One region of the Streptacidiphilus sp. EB129 genome, then DNA from elsewhere that is predicted to be linked to it. Evidence: predicted binding sites of a transcription regulator. Region 1 holds the regulator's gene; the other holds the start of a gene.
What was found. Region 1 encodes HspR, which represses chaperone genes until heat shock. Its sites were predicted from a motif close to TTGAGNNNNNNNNNCTCAA; they were not measured.
Positions count from the first base shown of each region.

Region 1 (7,566 bases):
GGCCTCGTAGTGGGTGACGCCCTCCAGCGCACCCTCGACGCCGCGCAGCACCAGGATGCAGATGCCGATGCCGAGGATCACGTACTCGACGAAGAAGGCCTGCCAGGCGATGGAGCCGGCGAAGCGGCTCTTGCGGCCGGCCCGGCCGGGCAGCGACAGCAGCCGGACCACGATGAGGGTGGCGATGCCCAGCGTGGTGAGGGTGCCGACCACCTCCTCGAAGACCAGGTACGGCGCCCAGTGGCCGATCAGCGGCAGCGCGAAGCCGGCGTCGAAGAGCTGCCCGAAGGCGGTCACCAGGGTCAGGATCAGCGTGAAGAAGCCGACCGCGACGAACCAGTGCGCGACGCCGACGACGCCCCAGGTGATCATCCGGGTGTGGCCGAGGAACTCCTTGGCCACCGTCCTGACGCGTTGCACGGGGTCGCCGGTACGGGACCCGGCCGGCACATCTGCGCCGAGCTTGACGAAGGTGTAGATGTAAAGGGCGGCGCGCGCGGCCAGCGCGGTACCGACCAGTGTCGTGACCAGTGAGATCACGATCGCGGCGAGCTGCATCGCTCCGTCTCCTAGGGGCTGGCGGCAGGTCGGGGTGGAGAGAGTCCCACCGATGATACCGGTCGGTAACTTATTCGGGGAGCACCGGGTCGGTCGGCCGGTCAGCCGGACCATACCCCGCCCGATACCGGTGCGCTCCTATGCCGCCGGTCACATCAGCCCCGCGGCGGCACTCCCGCACCGCCCGCTCCGGCCCCGCAGTATGCCTTCCAGATAAGGGCTGAATAAAGTTGAGCCCCACCCGCTCAGCTCTGTTGACGGAACGGAATCCATGAGGCACGATTGAGCCTGTTCAACTCAACTTCCCCCTCAGGAGGGTTCCACGATGGCTCGTGCGGTCGGAATCGACCTCGGTACGACGAACTCTGTCGTCAGCGTCCTCGAAGGCGGTGAGCCCACCGTCATCACCAACGCCGAGGGCGCCCGGACCACACCGTCCGTCGTCGCCTTCGCCAAGAACGGCGAGGTCCTCGTAGGCGAGGTGGCCAAGCGCCAGGCGGTGACCAACGTCGACCGGACCATTCGGTCCGTGAAGCGGCACATGGGCACCGACTGGAAGGTGAACATCGACGGCAAGGACTTCACGCCGCAGCAGATGTCCGCCTTCATCCTGCAGAAGCTCAAGCGTGACGCCGAGGCGTACCTGGGCGAGAAGGTCGCGGACGCGGTCATCACCGTCCCGGCGTACTTCAACGACTCGGAGCGCCAGGCGACCAAGGAGGCCGGTGAGATCGCGGGCCTCAACGTCCTGCGCATCGTCAACGAGCCGACCGCCGCCGCGCTGGCCTACGGCCTGGACAAGGACGACCAGACCATCCTGGTGTTCGACCTCGGCGGTGGCACCTTCGACGTGTCGCTGCTGGAGATCGGCGACGGCGTGGTCGAGGTCAAGGCCACCAACGGCGACAACCACCTCGGTGGCGACGACTGGGACCAGCGCGTCGTGGACCACCTGGTGAAGCAGTTCCAGAACGGCCACGGCGTCGACCTGTCCAAGGACAAGATGGCGCTGCAGCGTCTGCGCGAGGCGGCCGAGAAGGCGAAGATCGAGCTCTCGTCCTCGACCGAGACCACGATCAACCTGCCCTACATCACGGCCTCCGCCGAGGGCCCGCTGCACCTGGACGAGAAGCTCTCGCGCTCCCAGTTCCAGCAGCTGACCTCGGACCTGCTGGACCGTTGCAAGACCCCGTTCCACAACGTCATCAAGGACGCCGGCATCGCGCTGTCCGAGATCGACCACGTGGTCCTGGTCGGCGGTTCCACCCGGATGCCCGCCGTCGCCGAGCTCGTCCGCGAGCTGACCGGCGGCAAGGAGCCCAACAAGGGCGTCAACCCGGACGAGGTCGTCGCCATCGGCGCGACCCTCCAGGCCGGCGTGCTCAAGGGCGAGGTCAAGGACGTCCTGCTGCTCGACGTCACCCCGCTGTCCCTCGGTATCGAGACCAAGGGCGGCATCATGACCAAGCTGATCGAGCGCAACACCACGATCCCCACCAAGCGCTCCGAGATCTTCACCACGGCCGAGGACAACCAGCCGTCCGTGCAGATCCAGGTCTACCAGGGCGAGCGCGAGATCGCGGCGTACAACAAGAAGCTCGGCATGTTCGAGCTGACCGGCCTGCCGCCGGCCCCCCGTGGCCTGCCGCAGATCGAGGTCACCTTCGACATCGACGCCAACGGCATCATGCACGTCTCCGCCAAGGACCTCGGTACCGGCAAGGAGCAGCGCATGGCCGTCACCGGCGGCTCGGCCCTCCCCAAGGAGGACATCACGCGGATGATGCGCGAGGCCGAGGAGTTCGCCGAGGACGACCACAAGCGCCGCGAGGCCGCCGAGACCCGCAACACCGCCGAGCAGCTCGTCTACACGACCGAGAAGTTCGTCAAGGACAACGAGGACAAGGTCCCCGGCGAGGTCAAGGACGAGGTCGCCGCAGCGGTGGCCGACCTCAAGGAAGCCCTCAAGGGCGAGGACAGCGCCGCGATCCGCGAGGCCACCGAGAAGCTCTCGGCCACCTCGCAGAAGCTCGGCCAGGCCCTGTACGCGCAGGCCGGCGAGGGCGCGGCGGCAGCCGGCGGCCCGGCCGACGCCCCGCACGACGCGGCCGGCGCGGCTGAGGACGACGTCGTGGACGCCGAGATCGTCGACGACGAGAAGCGCGAGGGCGGTGCCAAGTGACGCAGGGGAAGACGCAGGGCGACGCGAAGAAGCCCGGCGCCGACTCTGCCGCCAAGGCCGAGGAGACGGGAGCCGCCGACGCGGCGGCCCCCGCCGCCGAGGCCGATGCGGCGACCGCCGCTGAGGATCTGGTCGAGGCCCGCAAGCAGCTCGCCGAGCGCACCGCGGACCTGCAGCGGCTCCAGGCCGAGTACCAGAACTACCGCAAGCGGGTCGAGCGGGACCGGGTGACGGTGCGTGAGATCGCCGTCGCCGCCCTGCTGGAGAACCTGCTGCCGGTTCTGGACGACATCGGCCGGGCGCGTGAGCACGAGGAGCTGACGGGCGGCTTCAAGTCCGTCGGCGAGTCGCTGGAGACCGTGGTCTCCAAGCTCGGGCTGCAGCAGTTCGGCAAGCAGGGCGAGCCCTTCGACCCGCAGCTGCACGAGGCGCTGATGCACAGCTACTCGGCCGACGTGGACGAGACCACCTGCGTGCAGATCCTGCAGCCCGGGTACAAGATCGGCGACCGGATCATCCGCCCGGCGCGGGTCGCCGTGGCGGAGCCGGAGCCGGGTGCGGCGTCGGACGCCGAGGCGGCCGAGGCCGCACCGGTGAAGGACGCGAAGGGCGCCAAGAGCTCGAAGGGCTCCGCGTCGGGAAAAGCCGCCGCCAAGGGCGACGGTGACAACGAGGACTGATCGGGTGGCGACTGTGGGACCGTATGCCGGGGCACGCTCCGGGGTACGGTCCCACGGCCCCATCACCCGGACGGACGTCAGCAGGGGAAGGAGGGAGTTCCGTTGAGCGGCAAGGACTACGTGGAGAAGGACTACTACAAGGTCCTCGGTGTGCCCAAGGACGCCTCCACGCCTGAGATCAAGAAGGCGTACCGCAAGCTGGCCCGCGAGTTCCACCCGGACGCCAACAAGGGCGACCGCACCGCCGAGGAGCGCTTCAAGGAGATCTCCGAGGCCAACGACGTGCTCTCGGACCCCAAGCGGCGCAAGGAGTACGACGAGGCGCGGGCGCTGTTCGCCAATGGCGGCTTCCGCACCGGCGGGGGCGGCACCGGCGGCTCGGGCTTCGACTTCGGCGACCTGTTCGGCGGCCAGTCCGGCACCTTCGGCGGCGGCGGTGGCGGCGGGATCGGCGACGTCTTCGGCGGCCTGTTCAACCGCGGCGCCGGGACCCGTACGGCGCAGCCGAGGCGTGGCGCCGACGTCGAGTCAGAGGTCACCCTGAGCTTCATCGAGGCCGTGGAGGGGACCACCGTCCCGCTCCGGATGACCAGTCAGGCCGCCTGCAAGACCTGCGCCGGCACCGGCGCCAAGGCCGGCACCACCCCGCGGGTCTGCCCGACCTGCGTCGGCACCGGCCACGTCCAACGCGGGCAGGGCAACTTCGCGCTGTCCGACCCGTGCCGCGACTGCAAGGGCCGCGGCCTGATCGTGGACGACCCCTGCGAGGTCTGCCACGGCAGCGGGCGGGCCACCTCGGCCCGCACCATGCAGGTGCGGATCCCGGCCGGCGTCGCCGACAACCAGCGGATCCGGCTCAAGGCCAAGGGCGCGCAGGGCGAGCGCGGCGGCCAGCCGGGCGACCTGTACGTCACCGTGCACGTCCAGGAGCACCCGGTGTTCGGCCGACGGGGCGACAACCTGACCGTCACCGTGCCGGTCACCTTCCCTGAAGCGGCTCTGGGCGGGACGATCAGGGTGCCCACCCTGGGCGGCCCCCCGGTCACCCTGAAGGTCCCGGCCGGGACGGCCAACGGCCGCACCATGCGGGCCCGCGGCAAGGGCGCGGTCCGCAAGGACGGCACCCGCGGCGACCTGCTGGTGACCGTGGAGGTCGCGGTCCCGCCGGAGACCGAGGGCGACGCGCTGACCGCTCTGGAGCAGTACCGCGACGCGACCGCCTCGGAGAACCCGAGGGCGGCGCTGTTCAAGGCCGCTGAGGAGGCATGAGGTGATGGACGGCAACAGGACGACCGGCCCGGCGGGCTCCGCTTCCGGGCCGATCGGCGTCGGTCTCGGCGGCGGGCTGCCCGGCGACGGGCGGCCGCGCGGCGGCTCCGCGCGGGGCGGCGCGGCCGCGTACCAGATGACGGAGTTCACCCCGGTGTACGTCATCTCGGTGGCGGCGCAGCTCAGCGGCCTGCACCCGCAGACCCTGCGGCAGTACGACCGGCTGGGCCTGGTGTCCCCGGACCGTACGGCAGGGCGTGGCCGGCGCTACTCCAGCCGTGACATCGAACAGCTGCGCGAGGTTCAGCGGCTCTCCCAGGAGGAGGGCATCAACCTGGCCGGCATCAAGCGGATCATCGAGCTGGAGAATCAGGTGGCCGCGCTGGCGGCGCGGGTCGCCGAGCTGCAGGGCGAGGTCGCCAGCGCCGGGGTCGCCGCCTCGCAGCGGGAGGCCGCGGTGCACGCCTCGTACCGGCGCGACCTGGTGCCGTACCAGCAGGTGCAGCAGAGCAGCGCGCTGGTGGTGTGGCGCCCCAGGCGCCGCGGCGAGTAGCCGGCGCGAGTGGCGCGGGCCGCAACGGACCTGAAGCCGCCCCTTGGCAGAGCCTGTTCGGCCCTGCCAAGGGGCGGCTTCGCGCTTCCCGCACCGGCCGGCTCAGAGGCGGCCGGCGGCGAGGCCGCGCACGGTGCGGGTGGTGGCGACCGACCAGGCGAGCAGCAGCACCAGGAAGAGCGTGCCGGACAGCAGGTCGAACACCGCCAGGCCGGTCATCCGGGCCAGCCCGGCCGCGCCGGTGACGCAGGTGCCGACCGGGAAGGTGAACGCCCACCAGGTCATCGCGAAGGGCATGCCGTCCCGCAGCCGGCGCACGGTCACCGCGGTGGCCAGGGCGAACCAGAGCAGCGCGAAGCCGATCACCGGGATCCCGTAGAGCAGCGCGGCGTGCTGCAGCGGGGTGGCCAGGGCCGGGGAGACCGTGGCGGCCTGTCCGGCGAACTGGCTCATCGCGGTCACCGACTGGCCGAGCGGGCCGAGGACCAGGAACAGCGTCGGCACCAGCACCGCCGGCAGCGGCTCCTCGTGCACCAGCCGGGCCCAGACGCCGGGCAGCAGCACCAGCACGCTCAGCAGGCTGGCCCCGAGCAGGGCCAGGCACAGGACCAGCATCGTGGCCCTGGGCTGTCCGGCGGGCAGGTGCGGGAGCAGGGCCGGGCCGAGCGCGGCCGAGACCATCGGCGCGACCACCGGCAGCAGCCAGGTCGGGGCGGAGCCCGCCCGGTCCACCCGGAACCGCGCCACCAGCAGGTACATCACCCAGGCCGCGACGACCAGCCCGTACCCGGTGCCCACGGTCCACAGCACGGCGTCCAGCCCGACCGCGAACCCTGCGGGGAGCAGCGGGGCCCCCGCGCCCAGCGCTCCGGCACCGACGGCCATCATCGCCATCGGCGGACAGCCGAAGAAGACGGCGGTGGACGGCTGCTCCATCGCCCGGAGCCGGTCCGGCAGCCGGCGCGCGTACAGCCGGGTCGCCACGAGCGTGGCCAGCATCAGCAGCGAGAGCAGCCAGACGCCGGCGGCGAGGTCGGACAGCACCGGGGTGCGGGCGACCAGGGGCAGGGCGTGCGCGCCGTTGGCGACGATGGCGGTGCCCATGACGGCGGCGTACCAGTTGGGACCGAACCGTCCGGCGGCGGCGAACGCGGCGGGCTGCCCGGCAGGCTGCCCGGTGTCCTGCCCGGCAGGCCGTGCGTCGGGCTGCGCGGTGGCGCGTGCGTCGGCGGGGTCGGCCACGGCGGGGTCGGCCACGGCGGTGGGAGCGTCGGCCGGGGTGGTGGCGGGGGCGTGTGGGGTGAGTGTGGTGGCCATGCCTCCACCCTCCTGCCGGGCCCGACGGGCCGGTAGCGGCGTCGGCCTTATGCGGTCATAAGCGGGATCTATGACCTGGCCCTAAGCTGAGCCTATGAGCACCGGCCCGCTGTCCCACCGGGTGCCCGACCTCGGCGCCCTGGAACTCCTGCTCGCGGTGACCCGGCTGGGCAGCCTCGGCCGGGCCGCCGCCGAGCTCGGCGTCAGCCAGCCGGCCGCGTCGGCGCGGATCGCGGGCATGGAGCGGCAGATCGGGGTGCCGCTGCTGGAGCGCTCCCCGCGCGGCTCGCGGCCCACCGAGGCCGGTGCGCTGGTCGCCGAATGGGCCGGGCAGGTGCTCTCCGCCGCGCGGGCACTGGACGCCGGGATCGCCGCGCTGCGGGAACGGCGGGACGCGCGGCTGCGGGTGTGCGCCAGCCTGACCGTCGCCGAGTACCTGATGCCGGGCTGGCTGGTGGCGCTGCGCGGCGTGCTCCCCGACACCGCGGTGACCCTGCGTGCCGCCAACTCCACCGACGTCGCGGAGGAGGTCCTCGCCGGGCGCGCGGACCTGGGTTTCGTCGAGGGCCTGAGCGTCCCGCCCGGCCTGGACGAGGTGACCGTCGCCGCCGACCGGCTGCGGGTGGTGGTCGGTCCCGGCCACCCCTGGGCCCGCCGCCGCGCGCCGGTGGGCGGCGCCGAGCTGGCCGCGACCCCGCTGATCCTGCGCGAGCACGGGTCCGGTACCCGCGAGGTGCTGGACCGGGCGCTGGCCCGCTACGGCGGCTCGGCCGCACCGCTGATGGTGCTGGCCTCCACCACGGCGATGAAGGCGGCGGCGGTGGGCGGGGCCGGGGCCGCGGTCCTCAGCGAGCTGGCCGTCGCGGACGAGCTGGCGCTGGGGCGGCTGCGTGCCGTACCGCTGGACGAGGCCGACCTCGACCTCGCCCGTCCGCTGCGCGCCGTCTGGCCGACCGGGACCCACCCGGCGGGACCGGCCCGCGACCTGCTCTCGCTGACCCGCCACC
Region 1 is NZ_JBGCCS010000014.1:165,368-172,933, forward strand. Features, by position in the region: gene ABH925_RS19270 (heterodisulfide reductase-related iron-sulfur binding cluster) at 1-558, opposite strand, end outside; gene dnaK (molecular chaperone DnaK) at 884-2,740, shown strand; gene grpE (nucleotide exchange factor GrpE) at 2,737-3,420, shown strand; gene dnaJ (molecular chaperone DnaJ) at 3,523-4,689, shown strand; gene ABH925_RS19290 (heat shock protein transcriptional repressor HspR) at 4,826-5,242, shown strand; gene ABH925_RS19295 (C4-dicarboxylate ABC transporter) at 5,345-6,559, opposite strand; gene ABH925_RS19300 (LysR family transcriptional regulator) at 6,654-7,566, shown strand, end outside.

Region 2 (7,566 bases), on a different contig from region 1:
TCTCCTGGAAGCCCTGGTTCATGGCCGGCATCGCCTTGATGGCCTGCACCATCGCGTAGCCGATGATGTGGGTGAAGGAGACCTTCCCGCCACGGGCGCGTTTCAGGTGGTTGTTGATCACGATGCGGTTGTCGATCAGCAGCTTCGCCGGGACGGCGCGCACGCTGGTCGCGGTCGGCATCGAGAGCGAGGCGTCCATGTTCGCCACGATCCGGGCGGAGGGGCCCTTGAGGGCGATCAGCTCGGGGCCGGAGGGGGCGACGGGGGACGTCACGTTCTTGCTGTCCTTAGGAGATTCGGCCAGGTCGGCCGGAACGGTCGAGGCATGCGAAACCGGGGCCGGTGGGGCCGGTGGCTTCGGCAGGACGGCTGCCGGGACGGCGGCGGCCGGTGCCGCCGGGGCGGCGGCTGCGGCAGCGGGTGCAGCGGTGGCTGCGGGCGCTGCGGCGGAGGGGACCGGCTGGGACTGCGCCGGATAGGACTGCGCCGACTGGGGCTCTGCCGGCTGGGACGCCGCAGGCGCGGGGGCCGCTGCCGGGGACGAGGGGGCCGCGGCGGTCTGGGATGCCGCCGTCACCTCGGCTCCGGCGGGGGCACCCGCTGTGGAGCCGGCCTTGGTGCCGGCTTTGTAGTCTGCGAAGAAGTCCCACCAGGCGCGGTCAACGGAGTTCGGGTCCTGGAGGTACTGCTGGTAGATCTCGTCGACGAGCCACTCGTTGGGGCCGAACCCGGCGTCCGGGTTGGCACCGGGACCCGAGTGCAGGGGACCGGGGTCTGTGGCGGTCGAGCTGTTCGAGGTATGGGGGGACTGTGGCGACACGGCGGCAACCGCCCTCTTCCGCTTCCTTAAGGATGGTGGACAGCGGATGCCAAGGCTACGCCCCTGATGCCTGTCCGCGCAGGTCCCGCCCCCCGGTCGTCGCCCAGATCACAGTGCGGCCCCTGACTTTGGCGGGAATTGAACGTTAGAGGTCGGTCGTGATGGGGGATAACGAGAGGCTGTTCGGTCGGATAAGTGCTGCCAAATGGGACATATCCGGAGCTTTCCGCAATTGTTCCGATTCTGTCCCAGTCAGTCGGATTCGGCGCGCGGACCCGGCAGGGTGATCCGGATCAGGCAGCCCAGCGGGGAGTCCGCGACCGCGATGGTGCCGCCGTGCAGGTCCACCGCCCAGCGGGCGATGGCCAGGCCCAGGCCGGTGCCGCCGTCGCTGCCGGGGCCCTGCGCGGTCAGCCCGCTGCCCCGGCTGAACCGCTCGAACACCCGGTGCCGGTCCTCGGCCGGGATGCCGGGGCCCTGGTCGGCGACCTCCAGCAGCAGCCCGCCGTCCTCCCGCCGTCCGGCCCGGACCGTGACGGTGCCGTGCTTGGGGCTGTGCCGGCAGGCGTTGTCGACCAGGTTGGCGACCACCTGGTGCAGCCGCTCCGGGTCGGCGACGGCGGCCAGGCCGGGCGGGACCGCCAGTTCCAGCGAGACGTCGTGGCGGCGCCGGCTGGCCCCGCCGGAGGTGGAACCGTCCACGGTGAGCCCGCGCAGCACGCCGGCGAGGAACGGCTCGACCTCGAAGCTGCGGGCGTCCAGCGAGGCCACCCCGTCCGCGATCTTGGACAGGTCCAGCAGGTGGGCGACCAGGCGGCCCAGCCGCTCGGTCTGCTCCAGCGCCGCCGCCATGGTGGCCGGCTCCGGGCGGACCACCCCGTCGACCACGTTCTCCAGCACGGCGCGCAGCGCGGCGATGGGGGTGCGCAGCTCGTGCGAGACATTGGCGACCAGCTCGCGGCGCTGCCGGTCGGCGGCCTCCAGGTCGGCGGCCATGGTGTTGAAGGCGGTGGCCAGTTCGCCCACCTCGTCCCGGGAACTGGCCCTGACCTCGCGGCTGTAGTCGCCGGCCGCCATCGCCCGCGCGGCCGCGGTCATCTCGCGCAGCGGGGCGGTCATGCCGTGTGCCAGCAGTTGGGTGATCAGCAGGGAGGCGACCACCGAGAAGATCATGACGATCCGGATCTGGGTGTCCGAGTTCAGCGCCAGCACCACCATCAGCGTGGAGATGCAGACCGAGGTCAGCACCAGCACGGCAAGCTTGGCCTTGATGGAGCGCAGCGGGTCCAGTGGTCGCAGGTCGGCCCAGATCCGGCCGGCGGCGCGCTGCAACCGGCCCGTGGCCGGAGGTTCGCCGTTCGCCGCCGGGGTCACGGTGCCGGGGCCTCCAGCGCGTAGCCGACGCCGTGCACGGTGCGGATCCAGTTGGCTCCGATCTTGCGGCGCAGCGCCTTCACATGGCTGTCGACGGTGCGGGTGCCGGAGGCGTCGGTCCAGTCCCAGACCTCGGCCAGCAGCTGCTCGCGGGTCAGTACCGCGCGCGGCTGCTGGGCCAGGCAGGCGAGCAGGTCGAACTCGGTGGGGGTGAGGTGGATGTCGCCGCCGCCGACCCGCACCCGGCGCTGGACGTGGTCGATCTCCAGGTCGCCGAGCCGCAGCGTGCCGCCGACCGGGGTGCGGGCCGCGAGCTGGGCCCGCTCCACCCGGCGCAGCAGCACGTTGACCCGGGCCGCCATCTCCCGCATGGAGAAGGGCTTGGTCATGTAGTCGTCCGCGCCCACGCCGAGCCCGACCAGCATGTCGGTCTCGTCGTCACGGGCGGTGAGCATCAGCACCGGGACCGGGCGGTGCGCCTGGATCCGCCGGCACACCTCAAGGCCGTCGAAACCGGGCAGCATCACGTCCAGCACCACCAGGTCCGGCTGCCAGGTCTGGAAGCAGTCCACCGCGGTGGGGCCGTCGTGGGAGACGGCGACCCGGAAGCCCTCGGCGCCCAGCCGGGCGGCGATGGACTCGGCGATGGTCGGTTCGTCCTCGACCACCAGTACCCGCCGCTGTCCCGCCGACCCGCTGGTGTCCTGCTGCTGTACATCCGTCACGGTCACGCCACCGCCCCCAGGGCTCGCGGTCCGGTGGCGGTGGTCGCCGCCGGCCGCATCGTCTTGTCGTCCGTCACTGCCTGTGCTGCCCCACCCGCCAGTCGAAGCCTACGGACTGACGGCGCCCCCGAGTGGTCAGTCTTCTATAAACCGACCTTTGGGGGGAGGCATGGGCGTAGACCCTACCGGCTTGTCATGGCTCGCGCGTTGCCAGGTAGATCACATCTGGGTGTCCGCGTTCCACTTTCACGGTGACCTGAATCTGCTCAACCCGGTGGAAACGGGAGCGAAGGAGACGCTCGAACGCCGGCGCGGGTGCGGCGCTCCAGACGGCCAGCACGCCCCCCGGCGCGAGCGCGCCCCGCAGCGCGGTCAGGCCCTCGTCGGTGTAGAGGCCGTCGTTGCCCTCGGTGACGGTCCACTCCGGTCCGTTGTCGATGTCGAGGCACAGCGCGTCATAGCGATCGGTGCCGGAGCGCAGGTGGAGCAGCAGGTCTTCGTGCACGATCCGAGTGCGCGGGTCCCGGTGGCCGGTGCCGGCGAAGCGGGCCAGCGGGGCGTCGCCGGTCCGGTGCCAGTCGATGACCGCGGTCTCCCGCTCGACCACGGTGATCCGGCCCGGACGGGGGTCGGCGGCGGCCTGCGCGAGCGAGAAGCCGACGCCGAGGCCGCCGATGAGGAGATGTGGTGCGTGGGTGGTGAGGATGTCGGGAGTGGCGGGGCGGCCGGGGACGGTGGTGCTGCCGGAACTGCCCAGGGCGTCGAGCGCGGCGGTCACCAGCAGGCGCTCGGAGCGGCCGTCCGAGGTGTCCATCAGGAAGCAGCCGTTGGCGATGATCTCGAACTGCTCGCCGCGGCGTCGCAGCACGACCTCGCCGTGGGGGCCGTCGCGACGGTCCAGTACTGCGGCGCCTTCGCGGATCGTGTCCGGGTGGGGCATGGTGCGCTGCTCCTCAGCGTTGTAGGGGGCGGAGTCGGCGTCCATCCTGCCGCAGGGGCGGGCCGGTGCAGGGTGATCGCTCAGAGCGAACAGGCCAGGGGAACACCAGGGGGGTCAATCTCCTTTAGTCCAGGTAACTCAACTTTGGTTACTGAGGAGCGATCATGGCAACTGCCTCCCCCCTGACTCTGCCGGTACTGCCGCTCGACGACGAGGCAGTGCTCCCCGGCATGGTCGTCCCGCTCGACCTCTCCGACCCGGACGTCCGAGCCGCGATCGAGGCCGCGCAGGCGGCGGTACGGGACAGCGGGGCGCACGTACCCGGCATCCGCACCGTGGCCGACGCCCGCAAGGCCCGGGTACTGCTGGTGCCCCGGATCGACGGCTCCTACGGCGCCATCGGCACCCTCGCCTCCATCGAGCAGGTCGGCCGCCTGGCCGACGGCGACCCGGCCGCACTGGTGCGCGGCGTCCGCCGGGTGCGGATCGGGGCCGGTACCACCGGGCCCGGCGCCGCGCTGTGGGTGCAGGCCACCCCGCTCGACCAGTCCGATGTGCCCGACCCGCTGCCGGGTGCGGTCGCCGAGCTGGTGCGCGACTACAAGGCGCTGACCACCACCTGGCTGCAGAAGCGCGGCGCCTGGCAGGTCGTCGACCGGGTCGCCCAGATCGAGGACGTCTCCGAGCTGGCCGACAACATCGGCTACGCCCCCTTCCTCACCGGGCAGCAGAAGGTCCAGGTGCTGGAGGAGCTGGACCCGGTCACCCGGCTCAAGCTGTCGCTGCAGCTGCTGCGGGACCACCTCGCCGAGGAGGACGTCGCGGAGTCGATCCGCAAGGACGTCCAGGAGGGGATGGAGAAGCAGCAGAAGGAGTTCCTGCTGCGGCGCCAGCTCGAAGCCGTCCGCAAGGAGCTGTCCGACCTCAACGGCGACCCGGAGAACGAGGAGGAGGACTACCGCGCCCGGGTCGAGGCTGCCGACCTGCCCGAGAAGGTCCGCGAGGCCGCGCTCAAGGAGGTCGACAAGCTGGAGCGGTCCTCCGACGCCTCGCCCGAGGGCAGCTGGATCCGCACCTGGCTGGACACGGTGCTGGAGCTGCCCTGGAACGAGCGCACCGAGGACGAGTACGACATCGCCGGCGCCCGCGCCGTCCTGGACGCCGACCACTTCGGTCTGGACGACGTCAAGGACCGCATCGTCGAGTACCTGGCGGTGCGCAAGCGGCGCTCCGACCGCGGTCTCGGGCTGGTCGGCGGCCGCCGCGGCGGTGCCGTGCTGGCGCTGGTGGGCCCGCCCGGGGTCGGCAAGACCTCGCTCGGGGAGTCCGTCGCCAGGGCCATGGGCCGCTCCTTCGTCCGGGTCGCCCTCGGCGGCGTCCGCGACGAGGCGGAGATCCGCGGGCACCGGCGCACCTACGTCGGCGCGCTGCCCGGCCGGATCGTCCGCGCCATCAAGGAGGCCGGTTCGATGAACCCGGTCGTCCTGCTCGACGAGATCGACAAGGTCGGCTCGGACTACCGGGGCGACCCGGCCGCCGCGCTGCTGGAGGTGCTGGACCCGGCGCAGAACCACACCTTCAGGGACCACTACCTGGAGGTCGAGCTGGACCTCTCCGACGTGGTCTTCCTGGCCACGGCGAACGTCCTGGAGGCGATCCCGGAAGCGCTGCTGGACCGGATGGAGCTGGTCCGCCTGGACGGCTACACCGAGGACGAGAAGGTCGTCATCGCCCGCGACCACCTGCTGCCCCGGCAGCTGGAGCGGGCCGGTCTCGGCGCGGACGAGGTCGTGGTCGAGGAGGACGCGCTGCGCAGCCTGGCGGGCGAGTACACCCGCGAGGCGGGCGTGCGCAGCCTGGAGCGCGCCGTCTCCCGGATCCTGCGCAAGGTCGCGGCCCAGCAGGAGCTGGGGACGGCCGAGCTGCCCCGTACCGTCACCGCAGGCGACCTGCGCGGGCTGATCGGCCGGCCGCACCACACCCCGGAGGCGGCCCAGGAGCCGGGCGAGCGCCGCACCGCGGTGCCCGGGGTGGCCACCGGTCTCGCCGTCACCGGCGCGGGCGGCGACGTCCTCTACATCGAGGCGTCGCTGGCCGATCCGGAGACCGGCTCGACCGGGCTGTCGCTCACCGGCCAGCTGGGCGACGTGATGAAGGAGTCCGCGCAGATCGCGCTCTCCTTCCTGCGCTCGCACGGCGCGGAGCTGGAGCTCCCGGTCACCTCGCTCCGGGACCGCGGTATCCACGTCCACGTGCCGGCGGGAGCGGTGCCCAAGGACGGGCCCAGCGCGGGGGTCACCATGACCACCGCCCTGGCCTCGCTGCTCTCCGGCCGCAAGGTCCGCACCGACGTGGCCATGACCGGTGAGGTCTCGCTGACCGGCCGGGTGCTGCCGATCGGCGGCGTCAAGCAGAAGCTGCTGGCGGCGGACCGGGCCGGGATCACCACGGTGCTCATCCCCTCCCGCAACGAGGCCGACCTGGACGACGTCCCGGCCGAGGTGCTGGCGCGGCTCACCGTCCACCCGGTCTCGGACGTCCGCAAGGTGCTGGAGCTGGCCCTGGAGCCGGCGGTCACGCTGACCAAGCCGGTCGACCTCTCCGCCGGAGGCCACGTGCAGGTCGCCTAAGCGCCCGGGAGTACCCGCCCGGCCACACCCGCCGTTTCGGCGGGTGTGGCCGCGGTCACGGAACCGTCGCATTCCGGGGGGCCGTCCCTGTTCGGGACGAGACCTGCGAGAATGCGACGGTTCTGACGGCGAGCTGGTTGGGTGGGTGGGTGCGGACGATGGGCGCACGGCGAGCAGCGGCGGGTGGCATCGGTGCCGCCCCAGGGGCGTCCGGATTCAGCGGCCCCCCCGCGAAGCGGCGGAACCTCGAACTGCTGCTCATCCTGTTCGCGGTCGCCGTCTGTGCGCTGGGCGACGCGAGCGCGGAACTGGCCCTGCACGGCACGCTGCCGGGCGGGTTCGTGGTGCAGGTGCTCGGCCTGGGCGCGCTGGGCCTGGTCGCGCATCTCGCGGTGCGGAAGTGGGCGGCGTACGCGGACCCGCTGATCCTGCCGATCACGGTGCTGCTCGGCGGTGCGGGCCTGGTGATGATCCACCGGCTGGACTACTCGTACAAGAAGATCGACAACTATGCGCCGCTGGCTCCCGGGCAGATCCAGTGGCTGGTCATCGGACTGGTGGTGTTCATCGCGTTCCTGGCGTTGATCAAGCACCACCGCGTTCTGCAGCGCTACACCTATGTCCTGATGGCGGCGTCCCTCGTGCTGCTTATGGCCCCCGCCTTCTTCGCCGGCGACGCCACCTACGGCGCTAAGCGCTGGATCCGCTTCGGCTCGCTCAGTATGGAGCCGGACGAGTTCACCAAGATCGCCATCATTGTCTTCTTCGCCAGCTACCTGATGGCGAACCGGGACGCGCTGGCACTGGTCGGGCGGAAGGTCGGGGGGATCAGCCTGCCGCGGGGGCGCAACCTGGGCCCGATCATCGCGATCTGGGCGGTCTCGATGATGGTGCTGATCTTTGAGGTCGACCTGGGTACCTCGCTGATCGTCTTCGGCATCTTCATCGTGATGCTGTACATGGCCACCGAGCGCACCGGGTGGGTGATCATCGGCGTGCTGCTGGCGGCCGGTGGCGCCTTCGTCGTGGGAGCGACCTCCTCGCACGTCGGAGGCCGGGTCGCGGCCTGGCTCTACC
Region 2 is NZ_JBGCCS010000005.1:56,290-63,855, forward strand. Features, by position in the region: gene ABH925_RS08085 (multifunctional oxoglutarate decarboxylase/oxoglutarate dehydrogenase thiamine pyrophosphate-binding subunit/dihydrolipoyllysine-residue succinyltransferase subunit) at 1-820, opposite strand, end outside; gene ABH925_RS08090 (sensor histidine kinase) at 1,073-2,194, opposite strand; gene ABH925_RS08095 (response regulator transcription factor) at 2,191-2,919, opposite strand; gene ABH925_RS08100 (spermidine synthase) at 3,113-3,859, opposite strand; gene lon (endopeptidase La) at 4,024-6,489, shown strand; gene ABH925_RS08110 (FtsW/RodA/SpoVE family cell cycle protein) at 6,648-7,566, shown strand, end outside.
Region 2: lon (endopeptidase La) is a predicted target of HspR. The motif match lies at 3,983-4,001, and genes of this name have one in related genera.